One region of the Paenibacillus sp. FSL L8-0644 genome, then DNA from elsewhere that is predicted to be linked to it. Evidence: a T-box and tRNA genes for the amino acid it is inferred to sense, from the RefSeq annotation. Region 1 holds a T-box; the other regions hold tRNA genes.
The links. A T-box is a leader RNA that pairs with one kind of tRNA and senses whether it is charged. The one in region 1 lies ahead of tyrS (tyrosine--tRNA ligase), so its partner is inferred to be a tRNA-Tyr.
Positions count from the first base shown of each region.

Region 2: it has a tRNA-Tyr gene. The T-box ahead of tyrS (tyrosine--tRNA ligase) is inferred to sense a tRNA for this amino acid. The anticodon was not compared.
Region 3: it has a tRNA-Tyr gene. The T-box ahead of tyrS (tyrosine--tRNA ligase) is inferred to sense a tRNA for this amino acid. The anticodon was not compared.
Region 4: it has a tRNA-Tyr gene. The T-box ahead of tyrS (tyrosine--tRNA ligase) is inferred to sense a tRNA for this amino acid. The anticodon was not compared.

Region 1 covers NZ_JBBOYN010000001.1:3,367,697-3,375,264, reverse strand. The annotation lists gene NSS94_RS15270 (transglycosylase domain-containing protein) at 49-3,072, opposite strand; T-box leader at 3,208-3,473, shown strand; gene tyrS (tyrosine--tRNA ligase) at 3,540-4,793, shown strand; gene NSS94_RS15260 (AraC family transcriptional regulator) at 4,995-5,864, shown strand; gene rpsD (30S ribosomal protein S4) at 5,943-6,542, opposite strand; gene NSS94_RS15250 (sensor domain-containing diguanylate cyclase) at 6,979-7,568, shown strand, end outside.
Region 2 covers NZ_JBBOYN010000001.1:4,455,079-4,462,646, forward strand. The annotation lists gene NSS94_RS20285 (MarR family transcriptional regulator) at 1-32, opposite strand, end outside; gene NSS94_RS20290 (hypothetical protein) at 323-466, shown strand; gene NSS94_RS20295 (hypothetical protein) at 1,146-1,274, shown strand; tRNA gene NSS94_RS20300 (tRNA-Leu) at 1,319-1,397, opposite strand; tRNA gene NSS94_RS20305 (tRNA-Cys) at 1,409-1,483, opposite strand; tRNA gene NSS94_RS20310 (tRNA-Gly) at 1,496-1,567, opposite strand; tRNA gene NSS94_RS20315 (tRNA-Gln) at 1,575-1,649, opposite strand; tRNA gene NSS94_RS20320 (tRNA-His) at 1,660-1,732, opposite strand; tRNA gene NSS94_RS20325 (tRNA-Trp) at 1,750-1,823, opposite strand; tRNA gene NSS94_RS20330 (tRNA-Tyr) at 1,831-1,916, opposite strand; tRNA gene NSS94_RS20335 (tRNA-Thr) at 1,922-1,997, opposite strand; tRNA gene NSS94_RS20340 (tRNA-Phe) at 2,020-2,092, opposite strand; tRNA gene NSS94_RS20345 (tRNA-Asp) at 2,130-2,206, opposite strand; tRNA gene NSS94_RS20350 (tRNA-Met) at 2,222-2,298, opposite strand; tRNA gene NSS94_RS20355 (tRNA-Val) at 2,328-2,400, opposite strand; tRNA gene NSS94_RS20360 (tRNA-Glu) at 2,469-2,540, opposite strand; tRNA gene NSS94_RS20365 (tRNA-Ser) at 2,558-2,649, opposite strand; tRNA gene NSS94_RS20370 (tRNA-Asn) at 2,653-2,728, opposite strand; rRNA gene NSS94_RS20375 (23S ribosomal RNA) at 2,794-5,721, opposite strand; rRNA gene NSS94_RS20380 (16S ribosomal RNA) at 6,125-7,568, opposite strand, start outside.
Region 3 covers NZ_JBBOYN010000001.1:1,210,701-1,218,268, reverse strand. The annotation lists gene NSS94_RS05525 (TetR/AcrR family transcriptional regulator) at 1-274, opposite strand, end outside; gene NSS94_RS05520 (MATE family efflux transporter) at 412-1,764, shown strand; gene NSS94_RS05515 (hypothetical protein) at 1,855-2,007, opposite strand; gene NSS94_RS05510 (hypothetical protein) at 2,681-3,145, opposite strand; gene NSS94_RS05505 (hypothetical protein) at 3,607-4,092, shown strand; partial or broken gene NSS94_RS05500 (IS110 family transposase) at 4,073-4,238, shown strand; partial or broken gene NSS94_RS05495 (oxidoreductase) at 4,253-4,477, shown strand; tRNA gene NSS94_RS05490 (tRNA-Leu) at 4,872-4,951, opposite strand; tRNA gene NSS94_RS05485 (tRNA-Arg) at 4,964-5,040, opposite strand; tRNA gene NSS94_RS05480 (tRNA-Gly) at 5,048-5,122, opposite strand; tRNA gene NSS94_RS05475 (tRNA-Leu) at 5,133-5,213, opposite strand; tRNA gene NSS94_RS05470 (tRNA-Lys) at 5,226-5,301, opposite strand; tRNA gene NSS94_RS05465 (tRNA-Tyr) at 5,309-5,394, opposite strand; tRNA gene NSS94_RS05460 (tRNA-Thr) at 5,399-5,474, opposite strand; tRNA gene NSS94_RS05455 (tRNA-Asp) at 5,488-5,564, opposite strand; tRNA gene NSS94_RS05450 (tRNA-Met) at 5,591-5,664, opposite strand; tRNA gene NSS94_RS05445 (tRNA-Val) at 5,691-5,766, opposite strand; tRNA gene NSS94_RS05440 (tRNA-Glu) at 5,777-5,848, opposite strand; tRNA gene NSS94_RS05435 (tRNA-Ser) at 5,869-5,960, opposite strand; tRNA gene NSS94_RS05430 (tRNA-Asn) at 5,964-6,039, opposite strand; tRNA gene NSS94_RS05425 (tRNA-Ala) at 6,044-6,119, opposite strand; rRNA gene rrf (5S ribosomal RNA) at 6,190-6,306, opposite strand; rRNA gene NSS94_RS05415 (23S ribosomal RNA) at 6,455-7,568, opposite strand, start outside.
Region 4 covers NZ_JBBOYN010000001.1:402,684-409,433, reverse strand. The annotation lists gene NSS94_RS01840 (Crp/Fnr family transcriptional regulator) at 1-183, opposite strand, end outside; gene NSS94_RS01835 (GAF domain-containing protein) at 483-932, shown strand; gene NSS94_RS01830 (response regulator) at 1,075-1,728, shown strand; gene NSS94_RS01825 (PAS domain-containing sensor histidine kinase) at 1,721-2,824, shown strand; tRNA gene NSS94_RS01820 (tRNA-Gly) at 3,026-3,096, opposite strand; tRNA gene NSS94_RS01815 (tRNA-Pro) at 3,106-3,179, opposite strand; tRNA gene NSS94_RS01810 (tRNA-Arg) at 3,203-3,279, opposite strand; tRNA gene NSS94_RS01805 (tRNA-Cys) at 3,306-3,376, opposite strand; tRNA gene NSS94_RS01800 (tRNA-Gly) at 3,387-3,461, opposite strand; tRNA gene NSS94_RS01795 (tRNA-Leu) at 3,468-3,555, opposite strand; tRNA gene NSS94_RS01790 (tRNA-Lys) at 3,570-3,645, opposite strand; tRNA gene NSS94_RS01785 (tRNA-Gln) at 3,650-3,724, opposite strand; tRNA gene NSS94_RS01780 (tRNA-His) at 3,742-3,814, opposite strand; tRNA gene NSS94_RS01775 (tRNA-Tyr) at 3,834-3,919, opposite strand; tRNA gene NSS94_RS01770 (tRNA-Thr) at 3,924-3,999, opposite strand; tRNA gene NSS94_RS01765 (tRNA-Phe) at 4,026-4,098, opposite strand; tRNA gene NSS94_RS01760 (tRNA-Asp) at 4,165-4,241, opposite strand; tRNA gene NSS94_RS01755 (tRNA-Met) at 4,267-4,340, opposite strand; tRNA gene NSS94_RS01750 (tRNA-Val) at 4,371-4,446, opposite strand; tRNA gene NSS94_RS01745 (tRNA-Glu) at 4,453-4,524, opposite strand; tRNA gene NSS94_RS01740 (tRNA-Ser) at 4,557-4,648, opposite strand; tRNA gene NSS94_RS01735 (tRNA-Met) at 4,652-4,725, opposite strand; tRNA gene NSS94_RS01730 (tRNA-Asn) at 4,761-4,836, opposite strand; tRNA gene NSS94_RS01725 (tRNA-Ala) at 4,841-4,916, opposite strand; tRNA gene NSS94_RS01720 (tRNA-Ile) at 4,939-5,015, opposite strand; rRNA gene rrf (5S ribosomal RNA) at 5,052-5,168, opposite strand; rRNA gene NSS94_RS01710 (23S ribosomal RNA) at 5,320-6,750, opposite strand, start outside.

The DNA.
Region 1 (7,568 bases):
GCCTTAATGGCTAAGGGGACTCCTATCACTTTCTGCTCTTGTCTTCAGTTATGGACGGACGGCTCCGGAAGGAGCCGATTCCCCCATGGCATTCATGGAAGTGACACGAAACCAGCCTTTTAGCTTTTTCTTCGACTTATATTCAAAGCTGGTAGATGCGGTAGAGCCTATATTTGTAAAAGGCTCCGCACCGCTTTCGCTGTAATACACGTTATAGCCTGTAATAGCGTCCGCCGACTTACCTGCGCTCCATTGGAGCGCTACGGATGAGCCTGCGGCTTTAGCTTGAGGCTGTCCAGGGGCAGTAGGGACTTCTGTAGGCTGCGCACCTGTTCCATCTCCCTCGCCCGGAACGTCTAGAGACTCAGAATCTGCAGGTGGCACTACAGGTGTTGCGCTTGCTTTCGTGCTTGGACCGGACTCATGGCCGCCCACATCAACGGCGGTCACGTAGTAGCTAGAGCTGCTGCCCCCAGGGCTGTCAGAGAACACCTTGGAGCCGTCAGCCATAACGACCTTGCCAAGCCGTTGGAAGCTCCCCCCATCTGTAGAACGATACAGACGGTATCCTACGACGTCGCTGTTTCCGCTTGGGCTAAAGCTGATTATGGCTTTACCGTCACTATAGCTTACGTTGACGCTAGATGGAGCGTTAGGAGCTGCTCCATCGTCCTTGCGTGGATCAATCTGAGTAGGAGCTTCCTTATCTGCATCCTGAGGCAGATAGTAGGACAACGAATTATGTCGTCTCATCACCTTAAAGGCTTGCTGAAGCTCTTTAATCAATTCTGAGATTGACTTTTCCCGTTTCCTAACGGTCCGTTCATATAACATATCATCCGGTGTACCATCGCGTGGAATATAATTCACACCTTGGTAGGTAATATATTTCGCACGACTCACACCATTTTCACTGTTTTTAGGTGGATACTTACTGTTATAAATGTCCGAACCATATGCGGATGCTGTACGGCTTACAATGCCGTCAGGTCTCTTGAAGCTGTCCGTTTGGAACAGCTGAGCATCTTTAGCTGTTACTTCATTCATGATTAGAGCCCATAAGCGGCGAGCCCGCTCTTTTTGGACTTTCGTTTCAAGCTTATTGACAGGTTGCTTGTAACCAACCCATACACCCAGTGTGACGTCAGGCGTAAAGCCCTCGAACCAAACATCAGTGTAGGATTGCGTAGTGCCTGTCTTGCCGGCAATCGGAATCTTACCGGATTGATCAAAGTTCCGCTTCACCAGTCTGCCTGTGCCCTCCGACACGGCTGTACGCAACATATCTGTCATCAGGTAGGCGGTTTGCGGTGAGAAGGCCTGCACAGGATTAGGCTGATGCTTGTATATAATATTGCCTTGCGAATCCACAATCTTTTCGATCATATAGGCGTCATTAAACACACCGCCATTTGGAATGGCTCCATATGCATTCGTAAGCTCCTCGACGGTCACCCCATGGGCCAAGCCGCCAAGTACACCCGTTTGGGCGTTGTTATCACTGGATTCCAAGGTGGTGATGCCCAGCTTCTTGGCAAAAGCCCAAGCTTTGCTGATCCCTACTTTTTCGTTAAACAGCTTGAGTGCTATCGTATTGAGCGATTGATTCAGTGCATAACGCGCCGTGACCAATCCTTGATAGCGGTTGTTAGAATTTTTCGGAATGTGATACCCATTACTGCCATCTTTCAAAATAATAGGGGCATCATCCACGATACTACCAGGCTGCACAAGACCGCTGTCCAATGCAGGGAGATAGGCAGCAATCGGTTTCATTGCCGAACCCGGCTGACGAACCATCTGGGTGGCATAATTCATCTGCTCCTTTTGGAAGTCCCGACCTTCCATCATTCCAAGAATGGCGCCTGTTTTATGCTGAATCAGAATAGCCGCTGCTTGTTCGTCACCCTTGGTTTTACTAGTGGCAGAGAAGTTATTCTTATTTTCTGCAATTTGACGCATAGATTTGTATACGCTCTTATCAATGGTGGTGTACACCATATAACCGCCTGTGCGAAGCTGCTGTTCAGCTTCTTTGAGCAAATCATTATCGTCCTTGGTTTTGGCATCTGCACTGGCATTAGCTGCTTGACCCGGATTGGTGACAGACATGAGTGCCTGCGCAGCTTGTCGTTCTGTTTCTATCATAAGATATGGATAGGTGTTATAAGCCTTAACAGTACGTGGTGCGAGAGATTTTTTGATATCAAAAGCCATCGCTTCATCATACTGTGCTTTATTGATTTTGTTCTCCTCCAGCATTCGACTGAGCACCAGGTGCTGGCGGTTGATGGCTCTTTTAAAGCCAGCTTCATTAAACTCACCCTTACCGTTGTAAGCAGAATAGGAAGAAGGAAGCTGTGGCAAACCTGCCAGATAGGCAGCCTGGGCTATATTAAGCTCGTTCAGATCATTCTCATTAAAGATACCTTTGGCCGCTGCTTTAATGCCAAAGACGTTGTAACCGCTTGAACCGTTACCAAAAGGTACTTTATTAAGATAGGCCGTAATAATTTGTTGCTTGCTTAGGAAGCGCTCAAGGCGCAGAGACAGCAAAATTTCTTTGACCTTGCGATCATCCGTGCGATCGAGATTTAGAAAGACACGACGCGCAAGCTGCTGGGTGAGGGTACTACCCCCGGTTTGTACGGATTCATGCAGTGCCTTTTGCTTCACAGCACGCAGTGTTCCCGATAGATCGACACCTTTATGCTCGTAAAAATGATTATCTTCAATGGCAATGACTGCGTCAATGACGAGTTGTGGAATCTCCTTAAACGTGACAGGTCTTCGATCTTCTTCTGTCCGGAGTTGTCCGATGGGAGAGCCATCATTGAAATAAGCGAAGCCTGTAATTGCATTCTTATCTACTTCCTGTAGGATCATGGATCTGGAACGCACGGGTTCGCTTTTTACAATAGAAGCAACATAGCCGGCGGCCGCCCCTCCTGCAAATAGTGCCCCCATAAAACCGATGATGACGACCCACTTTATGACACGGCCGAGCCTTCGCATGGTTGTCCGCAAGCGGGAAGGCTTTGGCTCTGATACATTGTTTTTTTCTTCAACCATTAAGTCTTCCTCCTTTATAACAGCCATTATTATAGCATAAAATTACAAAATGAACCCATATGCTAAAAAGCCTGTCTTTTGGTGTCGTTGACTACATAAAAGCAGTGTGTTATAAATAGGTCAAAGTAAATATCGTGAAAAGCAGAGAAAGACTTCAGTAGAAGGCGGATTCACGTTGTACAGAGAGCCGATGGGTGGTGTGAATCGGTAGCGTCCCTCCTTTGAATTACCGTCTGGAGCTGTCTGGATGAATGGAAAGCTTTTGCAGGTTTGCGAAGCACCATAGTAATCCAGTACCGGGTGTAGGCCCGTTATAGGAATGAAGTGAAAGAAATGTCTGTCTTTGACATGCGTTTCTTTAATTAGGGTGGTAACGCGAGTAGCTCCTTCTCGTCCCTTGGGATGAAAGGGGCTTTTTGGTTTGTCTAATATGTAATATTTTGGATGAAAAATAGGAGGTATACAGGATGAAGTGGGAAGAATTGAAGCCGGAGCAGCAGGTAGAGGTAGAACGACAGCTAGAGGTGATACAGCGGGGTGTAGCGGAAATTGTACCGGAGGATGAGCTGAAGCGTAAGGTGATCAAATCGGTCGTTAGCGGCAAGCCACTCAAAATTAAGCTGGGCCTTGATCCATCTGCTCCCGACATTCACATCGGACATACGGTTGTTATGCACAAACTGCGCCAGTTCCAGGAATTAGGCCATCAAGTACAACTGATTATCGGAGATTTTACAGGCAGAATTGGTGACCCGACAGGTAAATCGGAGACTCGTAAGCAACTGACTGAGGAAGATGTACAGCGCAATGCCCAAACATACAAGGAACAAATTTTTAAAATTCTCGATCCTGAAAAAACAAAGGTATTTTACAATTCCGAATGGTTAGGGCCAATGTCTTTTGCTGATGTAGTAACCCTGTCGGCCAAAGTAACGGTTGCCCGTATGTTGGAACGGGATGATTTTACAAAAAGGTACCAAAACGGATTGCCGATCAGCATCCATGAGTTCTTTTACCCGCTGATGCAGGGCATGGATTCCGTGGCTCTCCAAAGCGATATTGAATTAGGGGGAACGGATCAGAAGTTTAATCTTCTGATGGGTAGAACCCTGCAAAAAGAATACGGAGTTGAGCCACAGGCTACTATTACTTTACCATTGCTTGAAGGGCTGGATGGAGTTCAGAAGATGAGTAAAAGCTTGGGGAACTACATTGGTGTTGATGAGGAGCCGAACGAAATATACGGAAAATCCATGTCCGTTCCTGATGAGCTGATGCTGAAATATTTTGAGCTTGCAACGGATATCAACAACGAGGAGTTGGCAGAGCTGGCGAAAGGTGTTAAGGACGGCTCAGTGCATCCACGTGATGCCAAAATGAAGCTGGCTGGAACGTTAGTGCGCATGTACCATGGTGAAGAAGCAGAGGAAGCAGCGAAGCAGCATTTTGTGACCGTATTCCAGCAGCGCGCGCTGCCTGACGATATTGAAGAGTTCACCTTGACGGCTGATCAGTTAGAAGAAGGTGTCATTCGTGTGATCCAGTTGCTGACTCATCTGGGCTTTGCAGCATCTAACGGTGAAGCCAAGCGCAGTATTCAGCAGGGTTCGGTCAAAATTAACGAAGAGAAATGGACCGATGTGAACGAAGCATACACGCCGAAGGAAGGCGACATTGTGCAGGTAGGTAAACGGAAATTTGCTAAAATCAAGCTTGGATAATGAAAATATATTCAAAAGCAGCGCTGAGATTGTCTCGATCTCAGCGTTGCTTTTTTATTTCTGCCAAGTGAAAAGTCATGGTAAACTTAGCACAAATAATCAAACATGTAGGTGAAGAGTTATACATAATGAAAACGTGGGTTGCACAATTTGGGTGTAGGATCGATAATCAGAACAATTACGAGTGTGGGGAAGGATTATATGGACTATTTTAAACGAATTCAGTGTGCGATTGAGTTTATTGAATTGAATCTCCGGGAGGATCTAAAAATTGCCGATATTGCTTCACAGGCATGCTTTTCAGCTTTTCATTTCCAGCGGGTTTTTCAGGCCATTTCGGGTTTTACGGTTCAACAGTATATAAGAAGGAGAAGATTGTCCGAGGCGGCTGAACAGCTAAAACAATCCAATCAAAAAGTGTTGGACATTGCTATTGAGTTTCAGTACAACTCGCAAGAAGCCTTTACCCGCGCTTTTGAAAAGAATTTTGGGATCACCCCTGGGAAATATCGTAACAGTGATATTGAGCTTCCTGGACAAAGCAAAATTAATTTTCTGGATTATCAAAAAAATACGAAGGGGGATTTGGATGTGAACAAGCCAGTGATATTGCAGCTCGAAACGACCAAAATTATAGGGTATGAATATAAAACAAATCTGAATAATGAGCAGCACTATAAAGAAATTCCAGGATTTTATGGGCACTTTGGAGCCAATGAATATTTTATGTGTATCCCGAACAAGATCGCACCGGGAATGTCATATGGGGTTGCCTGTCGATTTGAAGACAATGGTGCATTTTCATTTGTGGTGGGCGAGGCAGTTGAAAAAGAGTCAAATGAACTGGCAGAGGGTTTCATATATATGGAGATTCCAGCAGGGAAGTATGCTGAGTTTGACGCTTCGGGTTCAGATGGACGGGTTCAGAATATACGAGACTTTATCTATGGCACATGGCTTCCTAATTCTAATTTTGAACGGAGGGAGGGACCAGATTTTGAAATTACGGACGTGATGAATTCCTCCTATCCAGATCATTTGAGCATGAAAGTATACATCCCCATTGAATAAAACTCTCAGGCTCGATCATAAGGAATATAAAAAAAGCACCCGAATAAATTCGGGTGCTTTTTGGTGCTAATGCAGGGATTAGCGGTTGTAGAATTCGACGATTTGTTTTTCATCGATATCTTGGGACAATTCGCCACGCTCAGGCAAACGAATGAATTTACCTTCCAGAGCTGCGTCATTGTACTCCAGGTAAGCTACCAAGTGGTTGCGGTTTTCCAAAGCTTCTTTGATGGAAGACAGGGAACGACTTCTTTCACGAAGACCGATCACGTCGCCAGGGCTTACTTGGTAAGAAGCGATGTCAACTTTTTTACCGTTCACAGTAACGTGACCGTGAGCTACCAATTGACGTGCGCCTGCACGGGAATTAGCAAAGCCAAGACGGAATACAAGGTTGTCCAGGCGGCTTTCCAGCAAGAACATAAAGTTTTCACCAGCGATACCGTGCATGTGTTGAGCTTTGTTGAACAGGGTACGGAATTGTTTTTCACCCAAGCCGTACATGTGACGCAACTTTTGTTTCTCTTGAAGCTGCATACCGTAGTTGCTGATTTTTCTCCGTTGGTTTGCACCATGTTGTCCCGGAGGGAAAGGGCGTTTCAATTCTTTACCTGTGCCGCTCAGGGAAATACCGAGACGACGGCTCAATTTAAATTTAGGACCAGTGTAACGTGCCATTATAGAGTTAACTCCTTCATAATTAAAATTTGAGTTGGGGCTCTCTTTGCGCTCCAATTTGTTCGGCGCTACCTATTAAGGTGAGACGCACTACTGACAGAAAAGTTCAGCCGCTGTCCTGTCAGCAACAAAAAAGATGAGGGTGACACAAACTGTTACGCCCAAAATTTAAGATCCGCACAGTAGATAGTTCTGCCGTACAGTCTTTTTCAATAATATATACTACATGTAAGAGTAGGACAATGTCAAGAAGAGAAAAAGAATGAAAACGTCAAATTTTGTCGATAGGGCTTTAGAACTAAAAAAGTGGGACGAATTTCTGGAAAATGGATGCAAATTTCTAGAGTTGGGAGTAAAATAGATCATATTATGAGCTATAGTGGTGTATAGCCGCTGTCTTGGTACAGCTAATTTTGCTGTGAAGGAGCGCCTTAATATGTCGGAATTTTCAACAACGGATCAGCAAATGCTTGACAGTAAAACGGTCCAGGCTAGCGGTGCTCCGCTGTTTGATGATAAAGGATATACTTCTTTTGCCTGGCTCCAGAACATGGATATGACACCCTATGATTTCCCCTATATTAACCAGCTGCTTGTTCAAGGATATCGGAGTTGGTTACAACAGGGCAATGGTATATCCTGGATTAACGAAGAATATACTGCTGTTTTTAATTTTATAGGTGTTCGTGTTGCTGGTAAAAAAGAAGATGATGACGAGGATTTGGATTTGGTCGAACGTTGTTGCATATCTAGAGAGATGGAAGTGAGCCAGCGCAAACTTCGTGATGGAAGCCTTTCGTTTGTGTATATGGTTCCCATACTATGCCGTAATTACAAGAGCGAGCCCTTTGCCGCTCTTCGTTTTACACGGCCTGCTCAACATTCTGTCCCAAATCTGGACACATTGTTATCAGCTGCTTTACATTTTAAATCCTGCTTTTACACGAAGTTTGAGTACATATTTATGGAAGATGTCCTTGGGATGCGGAATCGAAGCGATCGTGAAGGTAGACGCCGTTCTATTTT
Region 2 (7,568 bases), 1.1 Mb from region 1:
AGATGACCTTTAAAATGATTTTGAAACTCCAATTTCCCAATCTCCCCTCTCTTGTAGTAGTTGCAGACCAAGTTCAGTGTCTCCATTAGATTTTTTTGTTCACTAGTAAACAAAATTATATTAACACAATTGATATTGATAATCAATATCAATTGTGTTGAATGTGACGTAATTTTGAAGTCGCATTTCACGGGTTTGTTGTCATTGTCATAGGCCTCATGCTGTGTTTTTACTAGGGCACGTCCCGGAAATAGTTTTAAATACCTCTGATCAATCCTGCTTTGCGGGGGTTGAACAATGGAACCAATTCGGCAGCATCCGGATGGATCTGGTAACCGAAGCCAAGTCCAATACCGTTGCCTATGAACGTCATGGTACACCTGCCACAGACTGGGGTCGCTACCGTAAAAAGAGGACGAAGGTGGTGCTTGGCCGAGCTGTTTTAAAGCTGTATCGCCGCGTTTGAGTACGCTATCGTGAGCATGTATGGCAATGAATAATCCGTCAGTTACCTGTGTCTGGATATGTTATGGGGCCAAAGAGTAACCAAAAACTGTGGTTTTTGCTGGTGAATCCGAACAGGCGATGCTCCATTCTAGCCAGCACCGATCTGACACTGGAGGCGACCTAGATCATCGAACTTTATACCGCCCGGTTCAAAAACAAATGTACCTTCTGGGCGCTAAAGCAATCCATCGGCGGATTCAGCTACCACTTTTGTAGCAAATCCATTCCGAAGCTCAACCGGTATTTGAAAAAGGATCGGGTTCACCCTCTGGAGTTGTTGGAAGAGGAGAAAGCGTAACGGGACATCCGCCTAACTGTAAAGATGAGAATGGTAAACGATAACCAAAATGGATCCCTACGGGGCTTAAGATAAAAGGAACCAAGAAAAGAGCCGAAATCTTGCTTCAGGAAGCCAGGAAGAATTATCATATGGAAGGACAAGCACTCGCGGTTGAAAACGAAGATATGCTGTAAGAGTAAAAGCGGCTACTCTATCCGGTAATCTGCCACTGGTGGACACGTTCTATGAGCTTCTGATTCGTATGTAGGAATAACAGGAATCCTATCGCTTATCTTCTGACAATTCTTATTGTCTTGAATACCTGGAGTATATTTATGTAGATGTATTAGGGGTAAGCATGAAAGAAGTTCAGGAATGGTTAGGCCACAGCGATTATGCAACAACGGCAAATATTTATTCGCATTTGGAATACAACTCAAAGGTGTCTTCAGCTCAAGCAATGAGTGGGGTACTAAAGCTCAAATAAAAAAAGCTCACTAGAGAATGTCTCTAATGAACTCTTTTAGTTAATACCGGCGAGAGGACTCGAACCTCCACGGTTTCCCACTCGATTTTGAGTCGAGCGCGTCTGCCATTCCGCCACGCCGGCGTATTCAATTATGGAGGCGCCACCCAGATTTGAACTGGGGAATAAAGCTTTTGCAGAGCTTTGCCTTACCACTTGGCTATGGCGCCAGAGTGTAACAAAGCGGACGACGGGAATCGAACCCGCGACCCTCGCCTTGGCAAGGCGATGCTCTACCGCTGAGCCACGTCCGCATAAAGATGGCTGGGGATATAGGATTTGAACCTATGCATGACGGAGTCAAAGTCCGTTGCCTTACCGCTTGGCTAATCCCCAATAAGTAAAGGGCGGCCGATGGGGCTTGAACCCACGAATGCCGGAGTCACAGTCCGGTGCGTTAACCACTTCGCCACGACCGCCGCAAGTAATGAATAATTGGCAGGGGCAGCAGGAATTGAACCCACACCAACGGTTTTGGAGACCGTTGTTCTACCTTTAAACTATGCCCCTATAAAACTGGTGGAGGATGATGGATTCGAACCACCGAACCCGTAAGGGAGCAGATTTACAGTCTGATGCGTTTGGCCACTTCGCTAATCCTCCAAAAATGGTGCCGGCGAGAGGACTTGAACCCCCAACCTACTGATTACAAGTCAGTTGCTCTACCAGTTGAGCTACACCGGCACATAAAATATTCAATTAAAAGTGGCTCGGGACGGAATCGAACCGCCGACACGAGGATTTTCAGTCCTCTGCTCTACCGACTGAGCTACCGAGCCTTATAATAAGGCTCTTCATTACACGTTATAATACTAATGGCGGAACTGACGGGATTCGAACCCGCGATCTCCTGCGTGACAGGCAGGCATGTTAGGCCTCTACACCACAGTTCCATAATAATTTTTAATTGGTTGCGGGGGCAGGATTTGAACCTGCGACCTTCGGGTTATGAGCCCGACGAGCTACCGAACTGCTCCACCCCGCGACAATAATAAATATTAAATTTTCAAATGATGGAGGCTGAGGGGCTCGAACCCCCGACCCTCTGCTTGTAAGGCAGATGCTCTCCCAGCTGAGCTAAGCCTCCACACCGAAACACTTTTCATATTATACCATAATAAAATTTTTATTGCAAGTTTTTTTATGATATTTTTATGACCCGTAGGGGATTCGAACCCCTGTTACCTCCGTGAAAGGGAGGTGTCTTAACCCCTTGACCAACGGGCCATGCTACAAATGAATTATGGCGGAGAGAGAGGGATTCGAACCCTCGAGACGCTTTTGGCGCCTACACGATTTCCAATCGTGCTCCTTCGGCCAACTCGGACACCTCTCCATATGGCTCCCCGAACAGGACTCGAACCTGTGACAACTCGATTAACAGTCGAGTGCTCTACCAACTGAGCTATCAGGGAATATTAAGCATTTGTTTCAAGGTTACACCCTGAAAACTGGATCCGAAACTCATTGCGCTTTATCTTAGGATAAGCCCTCGACCGATTAGTATTGGTCAGCTCCATGCATTACTGCACTTCCACCCCCAACCTATCTACCTCGTCGTCTTCAAGGGGTCTTACTAATTGGGAAATCTCATCTTGAGGGGGGCTTCACGCTTAGATGCTTTCAGCGCTTATCCCTTCCGTACATAGCTACCCAGCGGTGCTCCTGGCGGAACAACTGGTACACCAGCGGTACGTCCATCCCGGTCCTCTCGTACTAAGGACAGCTCCTCTCAAATTTCCTACGCCCACGACAGATAGGGACCGAACTGTCTCACGACGTTCTGAACCCAGCTCGCGTACCGCTTTAATGGGCGAACAGCCCAACCCTTGGGACCTACTTCAGCCCCAGGATGCGATGAGCCGACATCGAGGTGCCAAACCTCCCCGTCGATGTGGACTCTTGGGGGAGATAAGCCTGTTATCCCCAGGGTAGCTTTTATCCGTTGAGCGATGGCCCTTCCATGCGGTACCACCGGATCACTAAGCCCGACTTTCGTCCCTGCTCGACTTGTAGGTCTCGCAGTCAAGCTCCCTTCTGCCTTTGCACTCTTCGAATGATTTCCAACCATTCTGAGGGAACCTTGGGGCGCCTCCGTTACTCTTTAGGAGGCGACCGCCCCAGTCAAACTGCCCACCTGACACTGTCCTCGCACCGGTTCACGGTACCAAGTTAGAACCTAGATACGATCAGGGTGGTATCCCAAGGATGCCTCCCTTCAAGCTGGCGCTCAAAGTTCGACGGCTCCCACCTATCCTGTACAGATCGTACCCAAATTCAATATCAAGCTGCAGTAAAGCTCCATGGGGTCTTTCCGTCTTGTCGCGGGTAACCTGCATCTTCACAGGTATTAAAATTTCACCGGATCTCTCGTTGAGACAGCGCCCAAGTCGTTACGCCATTCGTGCGGGTCAGAATTTACCTGACAAGGAATTTCGCTACCTTAGGACCGTTATAGTTACGGCCGCCGTTTACTGGGGCTTCGGTTCATAGCTTCGCCCCGAAGGGCTTACCACTCCCCTTAACCTTCCAGCACCGGGCAGGCGTCAGCCCGTATACTTCGCCTTGCGGCTTCGCACAGACCTGTGTTTTTGCTAAACAGTCGCTTGGGCCTTTTCACTGCGGCCCCCTCGGGCTATTCACCCTACCGAGGCACCCCTTCTCCCGAAGTTACGGGGTCATTTTGCCGAGTTCCTTAACGAGAGTTCTTCCGCGCGCCTTAGAATTCTCTTCTCGCCTACCTGTGTCGGTTTGCGGTACGGGCACCTTCTCCTGGCTAGAGGCTTTTCTTGGCAGTCTGAGATCATGACCTTCGCTACTACAATTTTCGCTCCCCATTACAGCCCAGCCTTAACGATGTGCGGATTTGCCTACACACCAGCCTCACTGCTTAGACGGACATCCATCCGTCCGCGTCACTACCCTACTGCGTCACCCCATCGCTCATAACGGATTACGGTGGTACAGGAATTTCGACCTGTTGTCCTTCGACTACGCCTATCGGCCTCGCCTTAGGTCCCGACTTACCCTGAGCGGACGAACCTTCCTCAGGAACCCTTAGGCTTTCGGCGGATCTGATTCTCACAGATCTTTTCGTTACTCATACCGGCATTCTCACTTGAATGCAGTCCAGCGCTCCTTACGGTACACCTTCAACCCGCATTCAACGCTCCCCTACCCCTGATGCAAGCATCAAGCCATAGCTTCGGTGGTGTGTTTAGCCCCGTTACATTTTCGGCGCAGAGTCACTCGACCAGTGAGCTATTACGCACTCTTTCAATGGTGGCTGCTTCTAAGCCAACATCCTGGTTGTCTGTGCAACTCCACATCCTTTCCCACTTAACACACACTTGGGGACCTTAGCTGATGGTCTGGGCTGTTTCCCTTTCGACAATGGATCTTAGCACTCACTGTCTGACTCCCGGAACTAAATCTATGGCATTCGGAGTTTGACTGAGCTTGGTAACCCTTGCGGGCCCCGCACCCAATCAGTGCTCTACCTCCACGATTCTTCTTTCCGAGGCTAGCCCTAAAGCTATTTCGGGGAGAACCAGCTATCTCCGGGTTCGATTGGAATTTCTCCGCTACCCCCACCTCATCCCCGCATTTTTCAACATGCGTGGGTTCGGGCCTCCAGTGCGTGTTACCGCACCTTCACCCTGGACAGGGGTAGATCACCCGGTTTCGGGTCTACGTCCACGTACTCATTCGCCCTATTCAGACTCGCTTTCGCTGCGGCTTCAGCTCTTCACCTTAACCTTGCACGGGAACGTAACTCGCCGGTTCATTCTACAAAAGGCACGCCATCACCCATAGATCGGGCTCTGACTTCTTGTAAGCACACGGTTTCAGGATCTATTTCACTCCCCTTCCGGGGTGCTTTTCACCTTTCCCTCACGGTACTGCTTCACTATCGGTCGCCAGGGAGTATTTAGCCTTGGCAGATGGTCCTGCCGGATTCATACGGGGTTTCACGTGCCCCGCACTACTCGGGATCCGTCTCGAAGGGAACAAGTTTTGAACTACAGGGCTTTTACCTTCTCTGGCGGGCCTTTCCAGACCTCTTCATCTAACCGGTTCCTTTGTAACTCCATGTGAGACGTCCCACAACCCCAAGGAGCAAGCTCCTTGGTTTGGGCTAATCCGCGTTCGCTCGCCGCTACTGACGGAATCACTATTGTTTTCTCTTCCTCAGGGTACTTAGATGTTTCAGTTCCCCTGGTCTGCCTCTATTCTGCCTATGTATTCAGCAGAAAGTGACTGTCGATGAAGACAGCCGGGTTTCCCCATTCGGACATCCCCGGATCAAAGCTTGCTTACAGCTCCCCGAGGCCTTATCGTTGTTCGCCACGTCCTTCGTCGGCTCCTGGCGCCTAGGCATCCTCCGTGTGCTCTTTGTAGCTTAACCTAGACTTTTCTTTCAAAGAAAGAAAATGTCGATGTTCGATAAGAAATGATTTTTGCCAAAGGCAAAAGATCTTTCCTTACCTGCTACCTTTATTTCACTTGTTTACACAAGATCAGCTTAAAGGAATATTCTAAAACGCAATTTCGTTTCGGTATCCAGTTTTCAAGGTGCAATTCGCTTCATCGAAGCGAAACCCGATGAATATTTCGGTTCCACACGAATGTGTGAATGAAGTATTCGTCGAAGCTTGAGAGTTTGAGCTCTCAAAACTGAGCAACGAGTGAGTAAGTTCAGGATATTCATTTCATTCACATGAATGTGATGAACCGAATTGAATATCCGGTCGCAGGTACATGTACCTGCTAATTTGAATGTTTCCATCGCAGGAAACGATTCTCCATAGAAAGGAGGTGATCCAGCCGCACCTTCCGATACGGCTACCTTGTTACGACTTCACCCCAATCATCTACCCCACCTTCGGCGGCTGGCTCCCTTGCGGGTTACCCCACCGACTTCGGGTGTTGTAAACTCTCGTGGTGTGACGGGCGGTGTGTACAAGACCCGGGAACGTATTCACCGCGGCATGCTGATCCGCGATTACTAGCAATTCCGACTTCATGTAGGCGAGTTGCAGCCTACAATCCGAACTGAGACCGGCTTTTCTAGGATTGGCTCCACCTCGCGGCTTCGCTTCCCGTTGTACCGGCCATTGTAGTACGTGTGTAGCCCAGGTCATAAGGGGCATGATGATTTGACGTCATCCCCACCTTCCTCCGGTTTGTCACCGGCAGTCTGCTTAGAGTGCCCAGCTTGACCTGCTGGCAACTAAGCATAAGGGTTGCGCTCGTTGCGGGACTTAACCCAACATCTCACGACACGAGCTGACGACAACCATGCACCACCTGTCTCCTCTGTCCCGAAGGAAAGGTCTATCTCTAGACCGGTCAGAGGGATGTCAAGACCTGGTAAGGTTCTTCGCGTTGCTTCGAATTAAACCACATACTCCACTGCTTGTGCGGGTCCCCGTCAATTCCTTTGAGTTTCAGTCTTGCGACCGTACTCCCCAGGCGGAATGCTTAATGTGTTAACTTCGGCACCAAGGGTATCGAAACCCCTAACACCTAGCATTCATCGTTTACGGCGTGGACTACCAGGGTATCTAATCCTGTTTGCTCCCCACGCTTTCGCGCCTCAGCGTCAGTTACAGCCCAGAGAGTCGCCTTCGCCACTGGTGTTCCTCCACATCTCTACGCATTTCACCGCTACACGTGGAATTCCACTCTCCTCTTCTGCACTCAAGCTCCCCAGTTTCCAGTGCGACCCGAAGTTGAGCCTCGGGATTAAACACCAGACTTAAAGAGCCGCCTGCGCGCGCTTTACGCCCAATAATTCCGGACAACGCTTGCCCCCTACGTATTACCGCGGCTGCTGGCACGTAGTTAGCCGGGGCTTTCTTCTCAGGTACCGTCACTCTTGTAGCAGTTACTCTACAAGACGTTCTTCCCTGGCAACAGAGCTTTACGATCCGAAAACCTTCATCACTCACGCGGCGTTGCTCCGTCAGGCTTTCGCCCATTGCGGAAGATTCCCTACTGCTGCCTCCCGTAGGAGTCTGGGCCGTGTCTCAGTCCCAGTGTGGCCGATCACCCTCTCAGGTCGGCTACGCATCGTCGCCTTGGTAGGCCTTTACCCCACCAACTAGCTAATGCGCCGCAGGCCCATCCACAAGTGACAGATTGCTCCGTCTTTCCTCCCTCTCCCATGCAGGAAAAGGATGTATCGGGTATTAGCTACCGTTTCCGGTAGTTATCCCTGTCTTGTGGGCAGGTTGCCTACGTGTTACTCAC
Region 3 (7,568 bases), 2.2 Mb from region 1:
GCACGTTCCGTACCGTTACCGCAAGCCCCGTCAGCTGCTCCTTCCATTCCCCCTCGGAGTGGAACTCTTCCAGAATCATTTTCGATACCTGGTTGGCCAGACGCTGGTAGAGATGCTGTTTGCTCTTGAAGTACCAGTACAGAGAGGGAGCCTGAATCCCTAACCTGTCGGCCAATCGTCTCATGCTTAATTTCTCGATGCCCTCCTCTCCAAGAAGCTCCCACGAGGTTTCCAAAATCTTATCCTCCGAAATCTGAGGTTGCTGCTTTTTCATGTCATCCGCCCTTTTATCTAACAGTGTAAGTTTATGCTTTACAGGTTCATTGGTTCATGATACCATCTAACACTGTAAGGCACAACCTAACAATGTTAGACTGGAAGGCAAAATAAATAGAGAAAGTAGTGATCCGCATGGATGCAGAAAACCTCCATTACTTTGAAAAAGCACCGGTCGCAAAAGCCGTAGCTCACTTCGCTATACCAATGATGCTAGGCACGTCAATGAGTGTCATTTATTCCATCTTGAATGCCTATTTCCTTGGTACACTTCACAATACTGCCATGTTAACCGCACTCGCACTGACCCTGCCGTTATTCGCAATCATTATGGCGCTAGGCAATTTGATTGGCATGGGTAGCGGTACATTCATCTCCCGTTTGCTAGGAGAGAGAAAATATGATGAGGTAAAGCATGTGTCTTCATTTGCCTTTTACAGCAGTTTAGTTCTCGGTCTTATCGTGATGGCCGTGGGTCTCCCGTTGATCAATCCAATCGTTCATGGCCTGGGAGCAACGTCTGACTCCTTCGGATTCACGAAGGACTATGTCACGATTATGCTTATTGGCTCACCATTCGTCGTATTATTCTTCACACTGGAGAATATCGTGCGTTCGGAGGGCGCAGCAATCACGTCGATGATCGGTATGATTCTCAGTGTTGTTATAAATATTATTCTCGACGCGTTAGTCATCTTCGTGCTCCATTGGGATGTGATCGGCGTTGCGTCTGCTACGGTCATTTCTAACTTGGTTGCGAGTGCATTCTACGCCTTCCATATGGGATATAAGAGCCAATTCTTAACCGTCTCCGTAAAATGGTTCAAGGCTACCAAGGACATTCTGAGCAATGTATTCAAAATCGGAGTTCCTGTCTTTATTATGAGTATCTTTTTGGGTGCAATGTCGCTCATCTTTAACCATTTTCTTGTCGAATACGGGGATCAGGCAGTAGCGGCTTACGGAATTTCATCACGTTTATTGCAATTTCCTGAGTTTATTCTGATGGGCTTATGCGAGGGAGTCGTGCCGTTGATTGCCTTCTCATTCACAGCGAATAAATTACGCATGAAGAATACCATTGGATTTACGATCAAAGTGATTGTGGCGTTAGCAGTCGTATTTGGCATCATCGTCTATTTGATTTCCGACCACTTAATTGGTTTATTTACAAATGACTCGCAATTAATTGGAATGGGCAGCTACATTCTACATGTGACATTCCTATCCTTGTTCATTACAGGAATGACCACATTGTTTACCGGGATCTTCCAAGCATCAGCACAAGGAACTGCCGCGTTTATTATGTCAATTATTCAAGGAATTACTCTGATTCCTGTGTTGTTTATCGCCAATCAAATGAACGGCTTCCACGGGGTGGTCTGGTCGCTTGTCATTGCGGATGCGGTCGCATTCCTTGTTGGTGCCATCATGTTGTATGTTTTGCGGACCAAATTGCAGCCAGAATTGGATAAGTTAGTACAGTAGAAAACATATAACACCCAAGAAGGCAGGATAGGACACTCCCCGACCCTGCCTTTTTTAGGTATATGGACGGGGAATAGGGCAATTGTCATTTCAAAAAGGAAAATGCCCCCTACCTACACGATCTTGCTTATTCAGCGCCCCCATCGCCACACTCATCGGAAAGTTCTTACCTCTGAAGATCATCGTTCCCAGCGCAAACTTCGAGACGAGCAAATCCGTGCCTCCTAATCCCTTATATTTCATTTTTCAACGCTACTGTATTAACCTGTACTGCCCGTTACTTCCATGAAAGAGGGAGCATTTGCCACGGCAGTGTGCTCCCTGTTCTAAATTCAAATATCGTTTCCCGTTAGTTGAATCATTTCTGTGATTGATCCACCTTGTAGATTCTTCTGGGATGGCGGCCTGTGCAACCTGCACTGATCCACGACCTCGAACAGTCTCACTACTTCAACAACTGATTGGAGACGAGACCGAGAATCGATCATGGGCCGCTTAATAAAGCACTTGAGAAAAGCGAAGCTAGACATGGACTAACAACAACATGTATGAAATAGAAGTTTGGATATTAAAACAAAATCAACACGAGTGCATACCACACTAAGTGTTGTTACCTTCATTCGCAGCAAACTATTCTGGCTAATCGTATTGTTAGGTCACTTCGCACAAGGAAATTTTTCATCTTCACTTATGGTATGGTTCACCGCGTTGGCTGAAAAGGCAAGTTCTCAAAAAAATAGTCTCCTTATCAGAGACTACCCGCGATCTTCCTGTTTGATAATCATACGATAAGCGGTAGCTTTTCATCATTCTTTCAAAAAAGGGCAATCCTTTTACGGGATAGCCCTTTCTTTAATTTCACTTTTTTGCAAAGAGAATAAGGTGCTGGATTCCTCCATTTGCGCTTTTGCTTACTTTAATATTGTCCTTTAATTACAAAAAACGAACCCCGAATTGTTCCAGCTAGTTTAGACTTCTGCCTAGCAAACTTAAACTTCCCTTCTAGCTCCTTTGGTACCTCCATCCCCTCAGAAAGCTTAAAACCAACAGCCCGCTTTTTAGGGTCATCCACCGTATACATGACATTGATTGCAAGACCATCCTCATAAAAAACGTAGGTAAATCGGATATTTTCCACTTGAAAACGCGACGTTTCTAAAGGTTTAGCCGCAAACGCAATATCACGTTCTTCTCTCAAAATTCGGTTCACATAATCAAGGCTCTCCTGGCTTTCGCTAGCTGGTACAACCGTAAATTCATACTTGTACTTGTTCATAAAATAACGGGCTTCATTAGCACGTAAACCAGCAAGCGCTTCTGCTACAGGTGAAGACTCTAAACCAACCGTAGATACATCTTTAAAATCAACGAGATACGACATTTCCATTCCTCCTATTCTCTCTTTACGCCCTAACAGCTTCCGCATTTCACCAAAATCAAATTCATTTCTCAAGTTGTTGTAGAAACATCCTTATAGCCAGACTTCAAATTAATTCTCTTATCTACCACATAGTATACCAAAATTGATTCAAGAGAAGATTTTGAATGGCGAATTTGTTAGTTTGTTAAATAGTGTTCACATAGACTGGTATTCACAAACACCGCTTTAAATATTCGACCAGCGAGATAATACGATACTGCCTATAGTTCCTCGAGGTCGGGAAATTAAGGACTCAGAGTATGTCCTACCAAAAAACTCTCGGCCTGTGTCCTGTACTTCCATTAAGGAGGTTCAGATTCACAAGCCAAAGATATTTTCATTCATGATGGTGGCCGTTAGTCCATGTTTGTTTGGGAAAGACCCTCTGCACGGAAGGGGGCGTACCCGCATACATAAACCAAATGAGTACGATACCTATCTATCATGAATATATAGATGCATGGCTGAAGAATCATATCGTGCCTGTAATTGCGCTAAACTTTGTAACGGTTATACACGAGCGCCAAATGAAAAAAATCGCCGGGGACGACAAGTTGTTGCGGCAGATGATCGCGGCTATGGACGAAGGCTTTCGCATGTTAGAGGCCTTACGGTATCCGCTAACGCCGGCCGCGCAAGCATCACTAATCCGCAAACGATCGGCGTTGATGCGCCTTTTTACGAAAATTTATCATAGGATGCCGATCAGCCGACTGGTTGACGGATCCGTAGGGGAAATCGTAGCTTTGAGCCGTGTGTTTCACCTTTGGAAGGAACAGACACGGGTCCCTCCCCCCCCAACTGGGACGAGTTGGAAAAGCGTTTTGAAGCCAAGGTCAACCGTTCATAACTTTTACCCTAGGAGTAATCAACCGAGGATGATCCTAGTTCTACAAAGAAGACTTTGAGCATTATAAAACAAGGGGCGTTTAGTTGCTTGAATCTTTGAAACTTAACACGACAGCATAACACGTTTACCGGTCTATATATCCAAATTAAGCTGCAGTTCCAAACCGCATTGGATCAGATATCCCCTGAATACAAAGGTGTTTATCGGGGATCTTCATTGAAGGTACGAACACCCGTACAGCAACTATCTATCCAGCAGCAATAAATACAGAATTGTTGACTACCATCACAGATAAGAATACTTTAAAAGGTGCAACTGCATTGTATGAACAACATGGTATTTCACCTGATCGAGTTGCCAATGTTGTTGCGTTCGCGATTGATCAGCCAGAAGATACGAACGTTAATGAGTTTACAATTGGACCAACAAGTCAACCTTGGTAAGTTCATCTTCTAAAGCGCAAAAGTCTGTCGAGTTTCCCAACAGACTTTTTTGCTTTCTGTGTTGAGTTGGTGAAGTAAACTTTAAACTAACTTGTCCGTTAGTTTAATAAAAAGAGCAGACTTGAAGCGCCTGCTCAACATTGAGTGTTATTTAACTATCGTTCCTCGTTAGTTGTACGCCCTATCTTAATAACGCAAAAGAACGGAGGAGATTGCCTTGGGGTTTCTACTGCTTGTAATGTCGATAGAAATAGTTTAAAAGTAAAAAAGGAGAGATGGCATAAAAATAAGCCATCTCTCCTTTTTCATCTATATAAAGCGGGTAATGGGAATCGGACCCACGCTACCAGCTTGGAAGGCTGAGTTTTACCATTGAGCTACATCCCGAAATAGATGCCGGTGAGAGGACTCGAACCTCCACGGTTTCCCTCACGATTTTGAGTCGCGCGCGTCTGCCAATTCCGCCACACCGGCTTATGAAGTTAATGGCGTCCCCTGAGAGATTCGAACTCCCGACCTTTTGATTCGTAGTCAAACGCTCTATCCAGCTGAGCTAAGGGGACTAATAAATGGAGCGGACGACGGGAATCGAACCCGCGACCCTCGCCTTGGCAAGGCGATGCTCTACCGCTGAGCCACGTCCGCAAAAACAAGATGCGCGTGGAGGGACTTGAACCCCCACGTCAAAGACGCTAGATCCTAAGTCTAGTGCGTCTGCCAATTCCGCCACACGCGCATACAATGATAATGGTGAGCCATGAAGGACTCGAACCTTCGACACCCTGATTAAAAGTCAGGTGCTCTACCAACTGAGCTAATGGCTCGTAAAACTGGTGGAGGATGATGGATTCGAACCACCGAACCCGTAAGGGAGCAGATTTACAGTCTGATGCGTTTGGCCACTTCGCTAATCCTCCAATATGGTGCCGGCGAGAGGACTTGAACCCCCAACCTACTGATTACAAGTCAGTTGCTCTACCAGTTGAGCTACACCGGCGTATTAAGTTAAATGGCGGAACCGACGGGATTCGAACCCGCGATCTCCTGCGTGACAGGCAGGCATGTTAGGCCTCTACACCACGGTTCCAGAGGAAACTTCCTTAGTTGAAGTAATTGCGGGGGCAGGATTTGAACCTGCGACCTTCGGGTTATGAGCCCGACGAGCTACCGAACTGCTCCACCCCGCGACAGTAATAAATATTTATTTTTCAAATGGTGGAGGCTGAGGGGCTCGAACCCCCGACCCTCTGCTTGTAAGGCAGATGCTCTCCCAGCTGAGCTAAGCCTCCATACTGCTTATGACCCGTAGGGGATTCGAACCCCTGTTACCTCCGTGAAAGGGAGGTGTCTTAACCCCTTGACCAACGGGCCATATATCTATTATTAAGAGCTGGCGGAGAGAGAGGGATTCGAACCCTCGAGACGCTTTTGGCGCCTACACGATTTCCAATCGTGCTCCTTCGGCCAACTCGGACACCTCTCCACATGGCTCCCCGAACAGGACTCGAACCTGTGACAACTCGATTAACAGTCGAGTGCTCTACCAACTGAGCTATCAGGGAATATTGGTGGAGCCAAGGGGGATCGAACCCCTGACCTCCTGCGTGCAAGGCAGGCGCTCTCCCAGCTGAGCTATAGCCCCATCTAAAAAATCATTTTTGTATGTATAATCAATAGCCTGATAGGCGAAAAAAAATCCCCATTATGGGGTTGCTTGGCGACGTCCTACTCTCCCAGGACCCTGCGGTCCAAGTACCATCGGCGCTGGAGGGCTTAACGGTCGTGTTCGGGATGGGTACGTGTGGAACCCCTCCGCTATCGCCACCAAACATGAATTTACATCGTAAATTCTTTCGTATGGTATTCGGTTCATCACTTATCGTGTGAATGAATAGCCATGCGCTTGTTGTATGTATTTCTACATACCTTCAAGGTTACACCCTGAAAACTGGATCCGAAACTTATTGCGCTTTATCTTAGGATAAGCCCTCGACCGATTAGTATTGGTCAGCTCCATGCATTACTGCACTTCCACCCCCAACCTATCTACCTCGTCGTCTTCAAGGGGTCTTACTAATTGGGAAATCTCATCTTGAGGGGGGCTTCACGCTTAGATGCTTTCAGCGCTTATCCCTTCCGTACATAGCTACCCAGCGGTGCTCCTGGCGGAACAACTGGTACACCAGCGGTACGTCCATCCCGGTCCTCTCGTACTAAGGACAGCTCCTCTCAAATTTCCTACGCCCACGACAGATAGGGACCGAACTGTCTCACGACGTTCTGAACCCAGCTCGCGTACCGCTTTAATGGGCGAACAGCCCAACCCTTGGGACCTACTTCAGCCCCAGGATGCGATGAGCCGACATCGAGGTGCCAAACCTCCCCGTCGATGTGGACTCTTGGGGGAGATAAGCCTGTTATCCCCAGGGTAGCTTTTATCCGTTGAGCGATGGCCCTTCCATGCGGTACCACCGGATCACTAAGCCCGACTTTCGTCCCTGCTCGACTTGTAGGTCTCGCAGTCAAGCTCCCTTCTGCCTTTGCACTCTTCGAATGATTTCCAACCATTCTGAGGGAACCTTGGGGCGCCTCCGTTACTCTTTAGGAGGCGACCGCCCCAGTCAAACTGCCCACCTGACACTGTCCTCGCACCGGATTACGGTACCAAGTTAGAACCTAGATACGATCAGGGTGGTATCCCAAGGATGCCTCCCCTCAAGCTGGCGCTCAAGGCTCAACGGCTCCCACCTATCCTGTACAGATCGTACCCAAATTCAATATCAAGCTGCAGTAAAGCTCCATGGGGTCTTTCCGTCTTGTCGCGGGTAACCTGCATCTTCACAGGTATTAAAATTTCACCGGATCTCTCGTTGAGACAGCGCCCAAGTCGTTACGCCATTCGTGCGGGTCAGAATTTACCTGACAAGGAATTTCGCTACCTTAGGACCGTTATAGTTACGGCCGCCGTTTACTGGGGCTTCGGTTCATAGCTTCGCTCTTGCGAGCTTACCACTCCCCTTAACCTTCCAGCACCGGGCAGGCGTCAGCCCGTATACTTCGCCTTGCGGCTTCGCACAGACCTGTGTTTTTG
Region 4 (6,750 bases), 3.0 Mb from region 1:
ACCTGAATGTATATAATAAAGCTGCTCTGCATCATCGCCCTCTCGGAAAAGCATAACGCCTGCCTTTACCTTCTTCCAGGACATAATATCTTTTAGCAGATCAAAATGCTCATCTGTCAAATAAATCTGAATTCCCGTGCGTTCCGCTTCGTCCCCAAACCGTTCCATACAAGTGGCTTGCATGTTAGCGTCCTCCTCGTGTTTACCTGATATCTATATCATAATGTTTTAACGCCTGGGTTGTTATCGGGAGAACACCTGATTTTATACCTTCCTACTCCCTGATTTGCTGTGATAAATATCACTTCTGAAGTAAGCTAACGCCCCATTTATCGACCATTTCCCTACTCCTTATCCGACCAGATGAAAAGTCAGTGTTTCCTGCGCCTATAGATCAGGGGGTTCCCCGATCTACTTTTGCAACTGTCGAAACTACAATGAACTAGAGATATAGTTTGGTTATGAAAAAGGATGTGTCTTCTATGCTACAAATAACGGATGAAATGCGAAAAGAACTGAACCAGTTGAGAGATACTATTTATGGTGATCTCACTGCCCTTGCATTTATGTCTAAGTCAGGTGGTAAGTTGCATTGGTATTACGCCTCTGGTAGCCGAAGCAATCGCTATCGCCTTATTTCTTTTAAGATTGGCCATGGTATTGCCGGTATGGCTGTTCGCTTGGGACGTACCGTAACTGTAAGTGCTCTGCTATCAGGTAGTATACGTCTGCGTCAGGAATGTGCACTAATGCTGGCCGAGCAGCTTCACTCTGCTGTTGCCATTCCCTTTTCCAGCACAGGGGATCTGCCCAACGGTGTGCTGCTTCTTGGTAATCGTGATGTGAGGATGTTCACAGAGTCTGATATAGCCGAGGCTACTCAAGTAGCTCAACGCCTTAGCCAACTATGTGCTTACCCTCTCACTCCATAGCTCAACAATGTTTCTATAGATAATGATCCTCATCAGATACTTGATATAGCTGTCCCTAACTATCTTTGTTGATTGAAATCCCTAAAATTTGCTATGATTATGACAAAACGTACGGTTTTTTACCGTTCGAGGGGATGACAAATTGATTCGTATACTAGTAGTGGATGATCACGTTGTCGTACGTTCTGGCCTCATGGCCCTATTGGACGGCAAAAACGGTATTAAGGTAGTAGGAGATGCAGCAGACGGGGATGAGGCAATCCGCAAGGCATTGGAGCTACAACCTCATGTTGTGCTCATGGATTTTAGCATGCCACCTGGAAAAGATGGTCTCACAGCAACCACTGAATTAAAAAAACAGCTGCCCGATACAGAAGTCCTTATTTTAACGATGCATGACGATGAAGAATATCTGTTCCGAGCCATTCAAGCTGGAGCATCCGGATATATTTTAAAAAGCGCACCTCACGAGGAGTTACTCGCTGCCATCCAGTCTGTGGCCGAAGGTAGTGCCTATTTGTACCCGAATGCAACCAAACGACTGATGAGTGAATATCTGGACAAAATCAAACAGGAAGGCATAGCCGGACCCTATGAATCCTTGTCTGAGCGGGAAAAAGAGATTCTATCCTGGGTAGCCAAAGGATATGCCAACAAGGAAATTGCCGAGCACCTGGTGATTAGTGTCAAAACCGTAGAGTCCCATAAAAGCAATCTTATGGAGAAGCTTAACTTGAAAACACGACCTGAGCTAGTCAAATTCGCACTAAAAAAGGGGCTACTCCATTATGAATGAACCTTCTAACCCTTTACTGCAGCATGCCTTTGGTGAATCAACCGATAAACTGCTGAATGATCTGGAAATTTATATACCAGAATCCCCTTTTCTTCATGCGCTGCGTAACTCACTCCACCAATTATCCAATCTGAAATTTGCCCTAGATACGTCTTCCATCGTTGCTTTGACCGATCATCGAGGTATTATTCAGTACGTAAACGACAAGTTCTGTGAGATTTCGCAATACAGTCGTGAAGAGCTGATCGGTCAGGATCATCGTCTCATTAATTCAGGCTATCATACCCCCGCCTTCATGAAAAACCTGTGGACTACGATCCGTTCAGGTGAGGTATGGCAAGGAGAAATACGTAATCGTGCTAAAGATAACAGCTACTACTGGGTGAATACTACGATCGTTCCGTTTATGGACGAGGAAGGTAAACCCTATCAGTACTTAGCGATCCGCAATGAGGTCACTAAACTGAAGAGAGTAGAAGCTGAACTTCAGTCTATGATGACACAAGTCATGCAAATACAGGAAGAAGAACGTAAACGCTTTTCAAGAGAGCTGCATGATGGGATAGGGCAAAGCTTATTTTCACTTATTATCCAATTGGATAGCCAACTTGCCGAACAACCTAGTGCTACTCTGGAGAATCTCCGTTCGCAGGTGACCGACATCATCAAAGATGTTCGTGGTCTAGCGTGGGAACTTCGTCCCTCAGTTCTGGATGATCTGGGTGTCGTCCCAGCCATAAGAACCTATATTGAAAACTTCTGTTCTCATTACGGGATTGAGGTGCATTTTCAATGCAATCTACGTAAACGGGTTGATATTCGCAAGGAAATTGCAATTTATCGGATTGTACAAGAGGCGTTAACGAATGTAGCCAAATACGCAGATGTAGCAGAGGCATATGTCGACGTTGAGGATCAAAATGAAATGATACAAGTGACCATTCGGGATAAAGGCATTGGATTCTCTGGAAAGTCCCAAGGAGAGGGAGTTGGATTGTTCAGTATGGAAGAACGAGCTAGAGGGGTAGGGGGATTTATGAGCATAACCTCTGCTCCAGACGAGGGAACCTCCATCCAGCTGACCATTCCCGTGTAAAAACTGTCCACTAGATCGGTTATCGGTGTATGCCAGTTGTATGATCAGAACGAATACACCGATACCGAAGATTATGGATAATCAACACATTGTGGATTACATGAGGATAAATACAAAAAAAGAGAGAGCTCTGTCCCCAGACAGGCTCTCTTTATTTATAAGGTGTCACCACTGAGGCAACAAGAATCCGCTATAGCAAAAAGCGGGTGATGGGAATCGAACCCACGCTACCAGCTTGGAAGGCTGGAGTTCTACCATTGAACTACACCCGCAAAACAGTATCGGGATGACACGATTTGAACATGCGACCCCCTGGTCCCAAACCAGGTGCTCTACCAAGCTGAGCTACATCCCGACATTATACATTTTTTTAAGAAATGGCGCGCCCTGAGAGATTCGAACTCCCGGCCTTTTGATTCGTAGTCAAACGCTCTATCCAGCTGAGCTAAGGGCGCATATTAAATTCCATAATGAGTAGTCAAGGCGCCACCCAGATTTGAACTGGGGATGAAGCTTTTGCAGAGCTTTGCCTTACCACTTGGCTATGGCGCCGTATGGATAATGGAGCGGACGACGGGAATCGAACCCGCGACCCTCGCCTTGGCAAGGCGATGCTCTACCGCTGAGCCACGTCCGCAAAATATGGTGCGGTCGAGAGGACTCGAACCTCCACGGGGGGTTAGCCCACACGGACCTGAACCGTGCGCGTCTGCCAATTCCGCCACGACCGCAAAATAATTATAAATGGTGAGCCATGAAGGACTCGAACCTTCGACACCCTGATTAAAAGTCAGGTGCTCTACCAACTGAGCTAATGGCTCTTAATGGCTGGGGATATAGGATTTGAACCTATGCATGACGGAGTCAAAGTCCGTTGCCTTACCGCTTGGCTAATCCCCAATAAATTAAGAATAAAGGGCGGCCGATGGGGCTTGAACCCACGAATGCCGGAGTCACAGTCCGGTGCGTTAACCACTTCGCCACGACCGCCATATGATTATGAAAAGACTGGTGGAGGATGATGGATTCGAACCACCGAACCCGTAAGGGAGCAGATTTACAGTCTGATGCGTTTGGCCACTTCGCTAATCCTCCAAAATGGTGCCGGCGAGAGGACTTGAACCCCCAACCTACTGATTACAAGTCAGTTGCTCTACCAGTTGAGCTACACCGGCACATTACTCATTTCCCACTTGAAAGGTGGCTCGGGACGGAATCGAACCGCCGACACGAGGATTTTCAGTCCTCTGCTCTACCGACTGAGCTACCGAGCCATATTAAATTTTATTACTACATCATATAATCCGCACTATATATGCCAATTATATATGAAGCTAAAATGGCGGAACTGACGGGATTCGAACCCGCGATCTCCTGCGTGACAGGCAGGCATGTTAGGCCTCTACACCACAGTTCCAGAGACATTTCCAATAGGAAATTAATTGCGGGGGCAGGATTTGAACCTACGACCTTCGGGTTATGAGCCCGACGAGCTACCGAACTGCTCCACCCCGCGACATTAAAAAGCATTTCTCAAATTTTCTTATGGTGGAGGCTGAGGGGATCGAACCCCCGACCCTCTGCTTGTAAGGCAGATGCTCTCCCAGCTGAGCTAAGCCTCCATATTATGACCCGTAGGGGATTCGAACCCCTGTTACCTCCGTGAAAGGGAGGTGTCTTAACCCCTTGACCAACGGGCCTTGCAAAATAAGTTCTGGTCTCAATAAATTTATGGCGGAGAGAGAGGGATTCGAACCCTCGCACCACTTTCGCAGTCTAACCCCTTAGCAGAGGGTCCCCTTATAGCCACTTGGGTATCTCTCCGAGTAGCGGCAGAGGGGATCGAACCCCCGACCTCACGGGTATGAACCGTACGCTCTAGCCAGCTGAGCTACGCCGCCACCTTAATATATAAAAGTCAGAAATATTCAAAATATGGCTCCCCGAACAGGACTCGAACCTGTGACAACTCGATTAACAGTCGAGTGCTCTACCAACTGAGCTATCAGGGAATATTGGTGGAGCCAAGCGGGATCGAACCGCTGACCTCCTGCGTGCAAGGCAGGCGCTCTCCCAGCTGAGCTATGGCCCCAATCTTTTTGTTATTCTAGAAGTGGTGGGCCTTAGTGGACTCGAACCACCGACCTCACCCTTATCAGGGGTGCGCTCTAACCAGCTGAGCTAAAGGCCCTAACATGTAAAAATTTATCATCCTCTAAAGGATATCGCTTGGCGACGTCCTACTCTCCCAGGACCCTGCGGTCCAAGTACCATCGGCGCTGGAGGGCTTAACGGTCGTGTTCGGGATGGGTACGTGTGGAACCCCTCCGCTATCGCCACCAAACATGAATTTGCTGTGCAAATTCTTCCGTACGGTTATTCGCTTCACCACTTATCGTGTGAATGAATAGCCATGCGCTTGTTGTATGTCACTTGTACATACGTTCAAGGTTACACCCTGAAAACTGGATCCGAAACTCTTTTGCGTTTTATCTTAGGATAAGCCCTCGACCGATTAGTATTGGTCAGCTCCATGCATTACTGCACTTCCACCCCCAACCTATCTACCTCGTCGTCTTCAAGGGGTCTTACTAATTGGGAAATCTCATCTTGAGGGGGGCTTCACGCTTAGATGCTTTCAGCGCTTATCCCTTCCGTACATAGCTACCCAGCGGTGCTCCTGGCGGAACAACTGGTACACCAGCGGTACGTCCATCCCGGTCCTCTCGTACTAAGGACAGCTCCTCTCAAATTTCCTACGCCCACGACAGATAGGGACCGAACTGTCTCACGACGTTCTGAACCCAGCTCGCGTACCGCTTTAATGGGCGAACAGCCCAACCCTTGGGACCTACTTCAGCCCCAGGATGCGATGAGCCGACATCGAGGTGCCAAACCTCCCCGTCGATGTGGACTCTTGGGGGAGATAAGCCTGTTATCCCCAGGGTAGCTTTTATCCGTTGAGCGATGGCCCTTCCATGCGGTACCACCGGATCACTAAGCCCGACTTTCGTCCCTGCTCGACTTGTAGGTCTCGCAGTCAAGCTCCCTTCTGCCTTTGCACTCTTCGAATGATTTCCAACCATTCTGAGGGAACCTTGGGGCGCCTCCGTTACTCTTTAGGAGGCGACCGCCCCAGTCAAACTGCCCACCTGACACTGTCCTCGCACCGGTTCACGGTACCAAGTTAGAACCTAGATACGATCAGGGTGGTATCCCAAGGATGCCTCCCCTCAAGCTGGCGCTCAAGGCTCAACGGCTCCCACCTATCCTGTACAGATCGTACCCAAATTCAATATCAAGCTGCAGTAAAGCTCCATGGGGTCTTTCCGTCTTGTCGCGGGTAACCTGCATCTTCACAGGTATTAAAATTTCACCGGATCTCTCGTTGAGACAGCGCCCAAGTCGTTACGCCATTCGTGCGGGTCAGAATTTACCTGACAAGGAATTTCGCTACCTTAGGACCGTTATAGTTACGGCCGCCGTTTACTGGGGCTTCGGTTCATAGCTTCGCCCCGAAGGGCTTACCACTCCCCTTAACCTTCCAGCACCGGGCAGGCGTCAGCCCGTATACTTCGCCTTGCGGCTTCGCACAGACCTGTGTTTTTGCTAAACAGTCGCTTGGGCCTTTTCACTGCGGCCCCCTCGGGCTATTCACCCTACCGAGGCACCCCTTCTCCCGAAGTTACGGGGTCATTTTGCCGAGTTCCTTAACGAGAGTTCTTCCGCGCGCCTTAGAATTCTCTTCTCGCCTACCTGTGTCGGTTTGCGGTACGGGCACCTTCTCCTGGCTAGAGGCTTTTCTTGGCAGTCTGAGATCATGACCTTCGCTACTACAATTTTCGCTCCCCATCACAGCCCAGCCTTACGATGTGCGGATTTGCCTACACACCAGCCTCACTGCTTAGACGGACATCCATCCGTCC